Regions from separate parts of the Micromonospora sp. SD12 genome, predicted to be linked through region 1. Evidence: riboswitches for the same ligand, from Rfam matches in the RefSeq annotation. Region 1 holds a riboswitch; the other holds the start of a gene.
What was found. A riboswitch is a leader RNA that binds a small molecule or an ion and turns the genes downstream of it on or off. The one in region 1 is predicted to bind cyclic di-AMP.
Positions count from the first base shown of each region.

Region 2: it holds a riboswitch for cyclic di-AMP, as region 1 does, so the genes downstream of both, ACTMS2_RS09425 (coiled-coil domain-containing protein) here and ACTMS2_RS17580 (C39 family peptidase) in region 1, are expected to answer to the same signal.

Region 1 covers NZ_JBQHDF010000008.1:78,033-83,698, forward strand. The annotation lists gene ACTMS2_RS17570 (polysaccharide pyruvyl transferase family protein) at 1-389, opposite strand, end outside; gene ACTMS2_RS17575 (acyltransferase family protein) at 699-1,928, shown strand; cyclic di-AMP (ydaO/yuaA leader) riboswitch at 2,283-2,423, shown strand; gene ACTMS2_RS17580 (C39 family peptidase) at 2,654-3,505, shown strand; gene ACTMS2_RS17585 (alpha/beta fold hydrolase) at 3,611-4,354, shown strand; gene ACTMS2_RS17590 (CDP-glycerol glycerophosphotransferase family protein) at 4,374-5,666, opposite strand, start outside.
Region 2 covers NZ_JBQHDF010000003.1:527,270-532,935, reverse strand. The annotation lists gene surE (5'/3'-nucleotidase SurE) at 1-88, opposite strand, end outside; gene ACTMS2_RS09435 (1-phosphofructokinase family hexose kinase) at 85-1,062, opposite strand; gene ACTMS2_RS09430 (SRPBCC family protein) at 1,237-1,716, shown strand; gene ACTMS2_RS09425 (coiled-coil domain-containing protein) at 1,749-2,828, opposite strand; cyclic di-AMP (ydaO/yuaA leader) riboswitch at 2,842-2,973, opposite strand; gene ACTMS2_RS09420 (cation diffusion facilitator family transporter) at 3,127-4,044, opposite strand; gene ACTMS2_RS09415 (HelD family protein) at 4,122-5,666, opposite strand, start outside.

The DNA of each region.
Region 1 (5,666 bases):
GTCACGACGTCGTCGATCGGGCGCAGGTACTCCCGGTCGCCGTGGATGTCGGTCTGCACGCCCACCCCGAGCACCACCACCGGGATCTTGAGCTGCTCGATGAGCTTCGTCATGACCTCGACGCGGTGGGCGTAGCTGCGCCGGAAGGCGTTGGCGAGCGGCACCACGTAGACGTCGTACCGCTCGTTGATCATGTCCGCGTCGCGCGGGTCGATCCTGAACTCCGTCGAGGTGATCTCGGCGGTGGCGGTACGCAGGAGCTTGTGGGCGGCGTGGCTGAAGACCAGGTTGCCGTTGTTGTCGCCGATCCAGTTCCGTTCGTGCGTCTCCTCCGGGGAGTAGACGTCGAAGGGGCCCTTCTTCGCCCGCATCAGGATCCGCTGGTGCATCCGTCCCCGCCTCTCGTGGCCTCCGGGTCCCGGAATACTAGCCACCGGTCGGCGCGGATCCGGAGGCTGTCGCCGCCCGTCACGGTTCGGGACGCAACGGTCACCGAGGGGCGGGAGGAACGCGCGCCGCCTGGTGGGACGGAACGGACACTCACGGACGGGACGGAAAAGAGTCTCAGGGGCGCCGGGTAGGGTGCCCGGCGGGGCGGCGCCGACCGGTGGGCCGCCGACGGGCCCCGCGCAGGTGCCCGACGGGGCCGAGGAGGAGACGTACGTGCTGGTGACCCTGGGGATCTTCGGGATGCCGGCATGACGGGGACCGCGACCGACGCGCCGGCCGTCCGGCCCGCGTCCCCGGCCAGCCGCCTGCCGTCGCTGACCGGGCTGCGCTGGGTCGCCGCCCTGCTCGTCTTCGGTTTCCACGTCGCGACGATGGGCATCATCGCCGAGCCCGGCCACAAGGCCGTCGTGGACTGGGCCTTCGCCCTCGGCCTCTCCGGCGTGCAGTTCTTCTTCATCCTCAGCGGCTTCGTGCTGGTCTGGTCGGCCCGGCCCAGCGACACCCGCCGGGCGTTCTGGCGCCGCCGGGTGGCCAAGATCTGGCCGAGCCACGTGGTGCTGTGGGTGGCGGCCCTGGCGGTCGCGGCCTGGTTCGCCGACCCCGTGGACCGGGTCGTCGCGGTGGAGAACCTCTTCCTCCTCCAGGCTTGGGACCCCCGGCCGGGCCACTTCTACAGCATCAACACGGTCAGCTGGTCGCTGTCCTGCGAGTTCTTCTTCTACCTCTGCCTGCCGTTGGCCCTGCCGTTCATCCGCCGGGCCCGGCCGTGGGCGCTGTGGGCCGTCGTGGTCGCGGTGCCGCTGCTGATCCTGGCGCTCTGGCCGGCCCAGTCCCTGGTGCCGGAGGAGAGCCGCTGGTGGTTCACGCAGGTCTTCCCGCCGGTGCGGTCGCTGGAGTTCTGGATGGGCGTGGCCGCCGCCGAGCTGATGCGGCGCGGCCGGTGGCGGGGCCCGGGCCTGCCGGTGGCCAGCCTGGTCTTCGTGGCGACCTGGGTGCTCGCGGCGCAGTGGGTCCGTGCCGAACTGTGGGCGGCGCTGCTCTCGGTGGCGTACATCCTGGTCATCGCGGCGGCGGCGGACGCCGACGTGCGCGGGCGGCGCTCGCCGTGGCGGTCCCGCCCGATGGTCTGGCTCGGCGAGGTCTCCTTCGCCTTCTACCTGGTGCACGTCCTGGTGATGATCAGCGTCCTGCGGTTCACCGGCGACTGGGGCGTCGGGTTCCCCGGCTGGTGGGGGCTGGCGGTGGTGCTCGGCTTCCTGCTGGTCAACCTGGCCCTGGCCGCCCTGCTGCACCGCTTCGTCGAGACGCCCATGATGCGGCTGCTCACCCCGCGCAGGGCGGCCCGCCCGACGCCGCGGGACGGGGACGACGGCGGGAAGGACCCCGGCGCCTCCGGGCCGCCGCCGGGGCAGCGGGGCGACGCCGTGCCGCGTCCCCGGCCCGCCGACCACCCCGCGGCGTACGTCGACTCGCGCTGACCGCCCCGGCGCGGGCCGACCCGCCCGCGCGGCCAGCGCCCCGGGGCGGAATCCCACCCGTCGAGAAAGCCCGACCGTTTCCGTGACGCCGGTCACCGCGACGCCGAACCGGTCATCGGGCGCGGCCGGGTCGTTTCCCGCCGGGGTTTCGGGGTCGATGCCCGCCACTCGTCCCGTTGTCACCCTCGGGCGCCGGCAGAAACGGTCGTCCCATTGAGTCACGTCAGTGGTGAGGTGCCCGCAAAAATTGCGTCCCCATCAAGGTTTAAGCAGGTGGGGTGGGGTTGGCAGGGGGCGGACCGGCCAGTAATGTCGGCGCGTCCGGTGCGGTACCCGATCGTCCAGAGGCGACGCCGCACCGACCCGCCTAATCGTGAACGACGAGCCGGGGACCCAGTGCTTCGTGGGGTGAATCCGTGGGCCGCAGGCCTGTGGTAGGGCGTTCTTCCCGCCCGAATCCGTCAGCTAACCCGGTCGGCGGCGTCGGAAGGAGTTCCATCCCCGTGCAGCACCCACCCACCCCTCGGTTGTTCCGCCGTCTCCACGGCGCCGCGGTGCCCGCGCTCGCCCCTTCGCAGGTCGCGAGCTGACCGACCGGTCACCGTCCGTCGCCCGGCATCCCGGGCGCATTCCCTGAGTGGCCCACGACCCGCACGGACGCCCGTCCGCGCGGTCGGTCCGCCCTGCCCTCGGCGCGGACCGCCGGCCGCTCGCCCCCCGAGCCCGTGGAGGAAATCGTGAAGCACCACCTCAGGCGACAGCTACGTCGCCTCACGTCCGAGCGTTCGTACCAGTTGGCCGCCGCGTCCGCCGCGGCGCTCGTGCTGGCGTCGGGCACGGGCGCGCTGCTGGCCGGAGCCGACGAGGCCCCCGCCGCCGCGCAGGCCCCGGTCGCCGCGAGCGAGCCACGCGAGGACACCGCGGCCTCGCGCGGCCAGGCCCGGATCGCGACGGCCCCGTCCAGCGCGGCCCCGGCCACCGCCACCGCCACCGCCGCCCCCTCGGCCAGCGCCACCAGCACCGCCCCGGACCCGGACCTGACGCGCAAGCCGGAGCCGCCGAAGCCCCCGGCCGCGAAGAGCCTGGACTACGACTACCAGGCCCAGACCACGTTCTACAACTGCGGTCCGGCGGCCGTCCGGCACGCCCTCAGCGCCGCCGGCATCGCGCGCAGCCAGGACGCCCTCGGTGCCCAGCTGGGCACCGACCAGATGGGCACCGACTCGGCCCAGGACACCACCCGCGTGCTGAACGCGACGGTGAAGGGCGAGCCGTACCGGACCCGGATGATCCCCGGCGGCGCCGCCACCCCGGCGCAGATGGACCGGCTCCAGGCCGACGTCGTCGCGGCCATCGGTGACGGGCGGGGCGTCGTGGTGAACGTCGCGGGAAGCGCCACGGACACCGACGGCGGCTGGCACTCGTTCCCCGGCGGCCACTACATCGCCGTGGTCGGCTACCAGGACGAGGGACGGCTCGTGAAGATCGCCGACTCGGCGAACCCGGCGACCGCGTCGTACTGGATGAGCACCATCGCCCTGGCGAACTGGGCTGCCACCCGCGGCTACTCCGCCTGAGCGATCCCGACGGGCGTCGGCCCCCCACCCCGGGGGCCGGCGCCCGCTGTCGTGTCCGGGTCACGGCCCTCGCCCGGCGCCCCGGTCGGTGACAGACTGCGCGGCATGGTCGATGAATCGGGTGACCGCGACGGCCGGCGCGTGCTTCTGCTGCTGCACGGCATGGGTGCGACCGGCGACGTGTGGCTGCCCTGCGCGTCGCTGCTGGAGCGTCGCTGGGCGGGACGGTGGCTGGCGCCGGACCTCGCCGGCCACGGCTGGTCGCCGCCGCTGCCGGAGTACTCGTTCGCGGGGCTGGCCGGGCGGATCGCCGCCGGGCTGACGGCGGGCGACCGGCTCGTCGTGCTGGGGCACTCCCTCGGCGGGGTGGTCGGGCTGGCGCTCGCCGCCCGCGGCGCCGGGGTTCCGGTCGAGGCCGTGGTCGGCGTCGGCATCAAGGCGGTCTGGTCGCCGGCCGAGCTGGCGAAGGCGGGTGAGCTGGCGGCCCGTCCGGTGACCTGGTTCGCGAGCCGGGACGAGGCGGCCCGCCGCTACCTGCGGGTGGCCGGCCTGACCGGGCTCTTCGCACCGGACCATCCCGTCGTGGAGGCCGGGCTGCGGCAGGTCGACGGCCGCTGGCGGCTGGCGATGGACCCCGCCGCGTTCGACGTGGGCGAGCCGGAGCTGCCCGCGCTGCTGGCGGCGACCGACGTGCCGGTGCTGCTGGCCCGTGGCGAGCACGACCCCATGGTCACCGACGCTCAGCTCAAGGAGCTGGGCGTGCCGGTCGCCACCCTGCCCGGCCTCGGGCACAACGCCCACGTGGAGGCCCCCGGGACGGTCCTGGACCTCGTCGAGCCGTACCGCTGACCGTCCCCGCCGGGGCGGGTCAGGTGGCGGGGGAGAGCGTCGCCTCGTCCGGGTCGACCGGCAGGCCGGGCCCGCCGGCGGTACGCGGGGCCGGCGGGTTCCAGCCCTCGTCGAGCTGCCGCCGCGCGGCCGTCAGGAACGCCTCGGCGTACGACTCGGCGGGGAAGTCGCCCAGGTAGCGGCTCCGGGTGACCCAGCGGGCGGAGGCCAGCGGATCGGTGTCCAGCAGCGCGGTCAGCACCTCGTCCGCGTTGGACATGTCGCGCCGCAGCACGTAGCCCGATCCGGCGAGCGGGAACTGCTCGCAGAACCGGTCGCCGGAGCCCACCATGTCGGTCACCGCGTACGGCTTGCCGGAGTAGAGGTAGTCGGAGATCACCCCGGACACGTCGGAGATCAACGCGTCCGAGCGGTTCACGCACTCGGTCAGGGTCAGCTCCCGGCTGGCGGCGGCGCCGAAGACGTGCTGCCGGCCGCTGCGCGCCCGGTCGGCGGCCAGCAGTTCGGTGAGCCGGCCCAGCTGCCGGGCGGACGCCGGGTTCTGCGAGGTGTACGGGTGGGCCCGCAGGATCACCGTCGCGCCCCGGTCGAGCAGCCGGCGCAGCAGCGTCTCGGCCACCGGCAGGGAGCAGTAGTTCGCGTCCGCGTTGTGCCCGGTCCAGGTCGGCGTGTAGAGCACGGTCGGGTCGGCCCGGCCGTGCGCCGGCTCGGGGCGTACCTCGATCGACTCGACCTGCGGGCGGCCGACGACGACGAACTTCTCCGCCGGGATGTCCACCCCGGCGCGGGCGTACCGGTCGATGGCGGCCTGGCCGGCGACGAAGATCCGGTCGAAGATCGCCGAGACGGGGTTGGCGCTGGGCGCCTTGTCGCTGTCGCCGTGGTGCAGTTGGACGTGGGTCAGCTGGGTGAAGCGGATGCAGTGGCTGTTCTTCGCGCCGTGGTTGACGTAGAAGGCCACCCGCAGGCTGGGCACCAGCGCCTCGTCCATCGCCCTGGTGGTGGGGCAGTAGACCACGGGAGCGCTGGTGGCCGCCGCGATCAACGGCAGGAACTCCGGCTCGCGCACCATCACCAGGAACGGCCGGCCGATCCGCTCCAGGTACGGCAGCCACATGGTGACCTGGTACTCCGAGCCCGGCGGCGCGGAGAAGTGCAGCAGGAACTCAGGCTGGTGCCGGCGCAGCGCGCGGGACACCGCCGAACCGCCGGCCCCCGGGCGGAACCGGCGCCGGGCCAGGTCCAGCCCGACCGCCCCGGCGCCGGCGGCCACCAGCAGTACGGCCGCCAGCGCGACGCCGGCCGGCAGGCC
Region 2 (5,666 bases), on a different contig from region 1:
GGCCCCGGTCCGCCGCCGCCCGCGCCAGCGCCTGGATGCCGGGCGCGGCGATCCCGTCGTCGTTGGTGACCAGCACCCGCAGCGTCATCGCCCGGCCGCCCGGTCGGCCAACTCGTCGGGGCTGGTCCGCTCCTGCGGCCGGTTGCCGGCCGGTACGAGGCGCACCCGGTCGACCAGGCCGGTGATCGAGTCGAGCCGGCCGGTGCCCAGGCCGTGCCGGGTCACGTTCAGCGCGCCGGCCGCCGCCCCGGTACGGATGGCGGTGCGGATGTCGCCGCCGCGCGCCACCACGGCCGCCACCCCGGCGGTCATCGAGTCGCCCGCCCCACGCGGGTCGGCCGCCTCCAGCCGGGGCATCTCCACCTCGAAGACCTCGCCGTCGACCAGGGCGAGGGCGGGCTTGTCGGCCCGGCTCACCACCACGTTCTCGGCGCCGCCGGCGTGCAGGTCGTACAGGGCCCGGGTGAGCTGCTCCTCCTCCTCGCCGTCGACGCGGCCGTCGGCGATCAGCTCCTCATGGCTGATCTTGAGGAAGAAGACGCCGCTGTCCAGCACGGCGTCGAGGTGCTCGCCGCAGAGGTCGACCACCACCCGGCTGCCGTTGGCCCCGAGGTCGGCGGCGAACCGCCGGTAGAGGTCGGCCGGGACCAGCGACGGCTCGTTCGGCCCGCTCAGCACGCTGACCGTGGCGCGCAGGCCCTCGCCGAGCGCCAGGTTGTAGAGCTCGTCCAACTCGTGCCGGCTGAGCGGCTGACCTGGCACGTCCACGATCTCCTGCCGGGAGCCCTCGCGGCGGTCGTGCACGTACCCGCCGCTGCCGGAGTCGCGTACCACGACCTTCAGGTTGACCCCCTCGCTGACGAGCAGGGGCTCCAGCACCTGGCCGATCTCGCCCCCGAGGGCGGTGCAGAGCACCACGTCGACGCCGAGCGACATCACCATCCGGGCCTGCCAGACGCCCTGCCCGCCGGGGTGCAGGTGCAGCTCCGCGGCGTCGCTGGGCTGGTCGACGGTCACCGTCAGCCGGGGCGTGGGCGCGAAGACCATCACGTGCCCGCTCATCCGTCGTACCCGTTCATGCGCCCACCCCTGACCAGTACGTGCCGTGACCATCCATCAGCTGACCGTAGTGGGCCCGCCAGCCGGACGTCCGCACTCCGGGCGGGATCGGCGCGGCGTTGCCAGGGCGCCCGGCATACGCGACGATCGGGCGACCATCGGCGGTGGGGAGACGGCGTGCTCAGGCGGAGTTCCTTCAGCTACACCGTCCAGGCGCGCTGCTCCATGGCGCGGGCCGCGGCGTTGCTCGTCGATCCGAGGAGGCAGGAGGGCCTGCATCCGCTGATCGTCCGGGTCCGGCGGGTGCCGCCCCGCCCCGGTGCCCGGGCCAGCTACGACATCACCGACCGGCTGGCCGCCGGGCCGCTACGGCTGCCGATCACCTACCGGGCCGACGTCCTGGTCGACGAGCCCGACGAGATCGTCACCGTGGCCCGGCAGTGGCCCGCCACCACGGTGCGCAACCACACCCGGCTGCGGGCGGAGCCCGACGGCGTGGTCCGCGTCGACGTGGACATCACCCTCGCCGCGCCCGCGCCGCTCTTCGGCTACGCGTTCCGCCAGGCGCGCGCCGCCCACCTCGGACTGGCCGCGCGCCTCGCTGCTGTCCTCGACGGTGCCGCACCGCAGCCGCCACCCGCCGACACGCCCCGGTGACCCGCGCCGGGCGGGGCACCGGGGCGTGGGCGTCAGTAGACCGACAGGTGCACGTGGTTGGTGTGGTCGCTGGACGGGTCGCCGTTGGCCCCGCTGTACGACTTCCACCCGCTGCTCGGCAGCCAGATCTGCCGGTACCAGATCACGTAGAGCACGGCGAGCCGGTCGGCGTTGCGCACGTAGAACGCCGCCAGGTTGTTGCCGTACGTCCGGTCACCGCCGGTGGCGTCGCCGCCGAAGCCGCCCTTCTGGGCCGCGAAGTCGCACGCCCGGCCCTTCGGGTGCTCGCCGGAGCCGCCGGGGCGGTAGCAGGAGACGTAGCGGGTGAAGCCCGCCGCCTTGGCCTGGTTGAGCGCGTGTAGCGTGCGCGGCGTGATGCAGCCGTTGGCGGGGGTGGGGTCGTTGACGCTGCACGACTCGCGCGGCCAGGAGCCGTCGGAGTTGCGTGGCGCCGCCTTCGCCGTCTTGCTGGAGGTGCCGCCCGGCGAGCCGCCCCCGCCCGCGGACTGTCGCTGTTGCTGCTTCTGGTTGGCGACCGTCAGCGCCCGTTCGGCCTGCTCCTTGCGCTTGGCCATCACGGTGACCTGCTTGCGCTGCTCCCGGATCTCGCCGTCCAGGGCGAGCTTCGTGCGCGCGGCCTCGTCCCGGGTCTGCTGGAGCTCGCGCAGGGCCCGGTCCTCCTTGGCGGCCACCGCGTCGAGGGCGGCGGCGCGGTCCATGAAGCCGTCCGGCGAGCCGCTGTTGAGCAGGGCGGACGCCACGCTGAGCCGGCCGGTGCGGTAGGCGGCCCCCGCGATCTCGCCGACCTTGGCGCTGCGCGCCGTCAGCTCGACCTCGGTGGTCTTGAGCTGGGCGGCGAGCTGCTGCTGCCGTTTGGCCGACGTGGCGAGGGCGCGCTTGGCGTCGAGGTAGCCCTTGCTGGCGGCCTCGAGTTGGGCCCGCAGGGCGGGCGTGCCGCCCTCCTCGTCCTGGCCGGGGGCGGCGGCGAGCAGGCCGGCGCGGGTGGCGGCCGCCGCCGGGGCGGCGGTGACCGGGGCCACCGCGGCGCCGAGGGCGAGCATCGTGGTGATCAGGGCCGCCGTCCGGGCGGCACGTCGTCGTACAGGTGCCATCACTGGCATACACGTGTCCTTCCGTCAGCCGCCGACCGGGTTAGCTGACGGGTTCGGGACGGAAGATCCCTACCGCTGACGCGGATGCACCCCACGAACATGGTTCCCCGGTTCGCCCCGCCGGGCGATTAGGCGGCGGCCACCGCCGGCACCGGTGGGTGCCGCCTGGCGGAGGCCGAAGCCGAGCCTACCGGTGCCGGTGTGACTGCTGCAGCGCAGGTGACGCACGGTGCATGTCCACTAACAGTCAAATCCGGCATAAGGCAACAATACTCTCCCAGATTTAAGGTTGTCCTCATTACCACTCGACCGCCCCGCAAGCCCCTGGCGACGCTCCCGGCTCGATCTGCAACGTGGCGTGCTCGATCTGGAAGTCGTCGTGCAGGGCGGCCCGGGCGGCGCCCAGCACCGCGCCGACCTCCGCGTCGGGTGTCATGGTCAGGTGCGCCGAGGCCACCTCCATCCCGGAGGTCAGCGTCCAGACGTGCAGGTCGTGCACCTCGGCGACGCCGGGCACGGCGGCCAGCCGGTCGTGCACGGCCGTGACCTGGAGGTGCTCCGGCGCGGCCTGGACCAGGATGCGCAGCGCCGCCCGCCCGAGCCGCCAGGTGCGCGGCAGGATGAACAGCCCGATCGCGACGGCCACCAGCGGGTCGGCCCACCACCAGCCGGTGGTGGTGATCAGCAGGGCCGCCGCGATCACGCCGAGTGACCCCAGCAGGTCGCCGAGGACCTCCAGGTACGCGCCGTGGACGTTGATGCTCTCCTTCGCCCCCGAGCGCAGCAGGGCGAAGGCGCCGATGTTGGCGAGCAGGCCGAGTACGGCGACCACCAGCATCGGGCCGGCCAGCACCTCCGGCGGGTCGCCGAAGCGGCGTACCGCCTCGATCACGACGTAGACCGCGACGCCGGAGAGCAGCACGGCGTTGGCCAGGGCGGCGAGCACCTCCAGCCGGTAGAGGCCGAACGTGCGCTGCGGATCGCCGCCCGCCCGCCGGGTCGCCGAGATCGCGGCGAGCGCCATGCCGATGCCGAGCACGTCGGTGAACATGTGCCCGGCGTCGCTGAGCAGGGCCAGCGAGCCTGTCCGGAAGGCGGCCACCGCCTCCACCACCATCAGGCCGGCGAGCAGACCGAACGCCGCCCAGAGGCGGCCCCGGTGGCGGTGTGCGGCGTTCGCCACCGACCCGTGGTGGTGGTCATGACCTGCGCCCACGCGCCCATCCTCCCTCTGGGGGTCCGGATTCGCGTTCAATTTATGCTCACATCGCTATGTATGCAAGTAACGGATCCTCAGCCGGTCGGGTCGACGGTGGTCAGCCGCTGGGTGGCCCGGGACAGCGCCACGTAGAGCGTCCGTACGCCCGACCCCGGGTCGGCCCGGATCTCGCTCGGGGCGACGAGGACGACCCCGTCGTACTCCATGCCCTTGGCCTCCAGGCTGGTCACCACCTGAAGGCGCGGCGCGGCCAGGCCGGCCAGCCAGCCGGCGACCTCGTCGCGGCGGGGCACGGGCGTGATCACGCCGACCGTGCCCTCGACCTCGGCGAGCAGCGCCGTGGTCGCCGCCGTGGCGGCTGTCTCCAGCTCCGCCGGCGGCACCACCAGCGCGACCGGGTCGACGCCGGTGGACCGCACCGCCCTGGGCAGCGGGAGGTCCGGATGCAGCCGGCGGATCTCGGCCGCCGCCACCGCGAAGATCTCCGCCGAGTTGCGGTAGTTGGTGGTGAGGGTGAAGTGGTGCCGCTTGCGCCGGCCCAACGCCTGGTCCCGGGCCCGGGTCAGCTCCTCCGCCTCGCCCGTCCACGCCGTCTGGGCCGGGTCGCCCACCACGGTCCAGGAGGCCAACCGGCCGCGCCGGCCGATCATGCGCCACTGCATCGGCGAGACGTCCTGCGACTCGTCGACCACCACGTGCGCGTACTCCCGGTAGTCCTCCGGGCGTTCCCGGGCCGCCTCGCGGGCGGCGCGCTGCCGGTCGGCGAAGGTGCTCAGCTCGCGGACGCCGCCGGCCAGCTGGAACGGGTCCCGCTTCGCCCGGGCGGGCTTCATCGGCTTGCCGAGCAGGGCGTCCAGCTCGTCGAGCAGCGCGATGTCGGCGATCGTCAGCCCGGCGGTGTCGAGGCTGCGGTACGCGTCGGCCAGCAGCCGGATCTCGGCGCGGGACAGGATGCCGGCGGCGTAGCGGTGCAACCGGTCCGGGCGGGCCAGCCAGCCCAGCACGTGCCGGGGGTGCAGCCGGGGCCACCACGCCTTGAGGAACTCCCGGAACTCCGGCCGCTCGGCGATCTCGTCCTCGAACGCGCGCTGCTCGGGCAGCCGGCCGACGCCCAACCTGCGGGCCTGCGCCCAGAGCGCCGCGAAGACCCCGTCGAAGCCGGCCCGGCGCACCTCGTTGCGCCGGGCGCCGCGAGGCATCGCCCGGTCCCGGATGCCGTCCAGCTCGCGGCGCTCCAGCCGGAGCAGCGCGCCCCGGTAGAGCAGGCGCAGCTCGGTCGGGCCGTCCGGCACCGCGTCCCGGACCGCCCGCTCCAGCACCCGTCGCATCCGCAGGGAGCCCTTGACCGCCGCCACGGCCGGTCCATCGGTACGGGTGGCCGTCATGCCCGCGAAGAGCGTGCCCAGCGAGTGCAGGGTGGCGGTGTCCTCGCCGAGCGAGGGCAGCACCGAGGCGATGTACTCGACGAAGACCGAGGACGGGCCCACCACCAGGATGCCGCCACCGGCGAACCGGCTGCGGTCGGAATAGAGCAGGTACGCGGCCCGGTGCAGGGCGACGGCCGTCTTCCCGGTGCCCGGGCCGCCGGACACGATCGTCACGCCCGAGCCGGGGGAGCG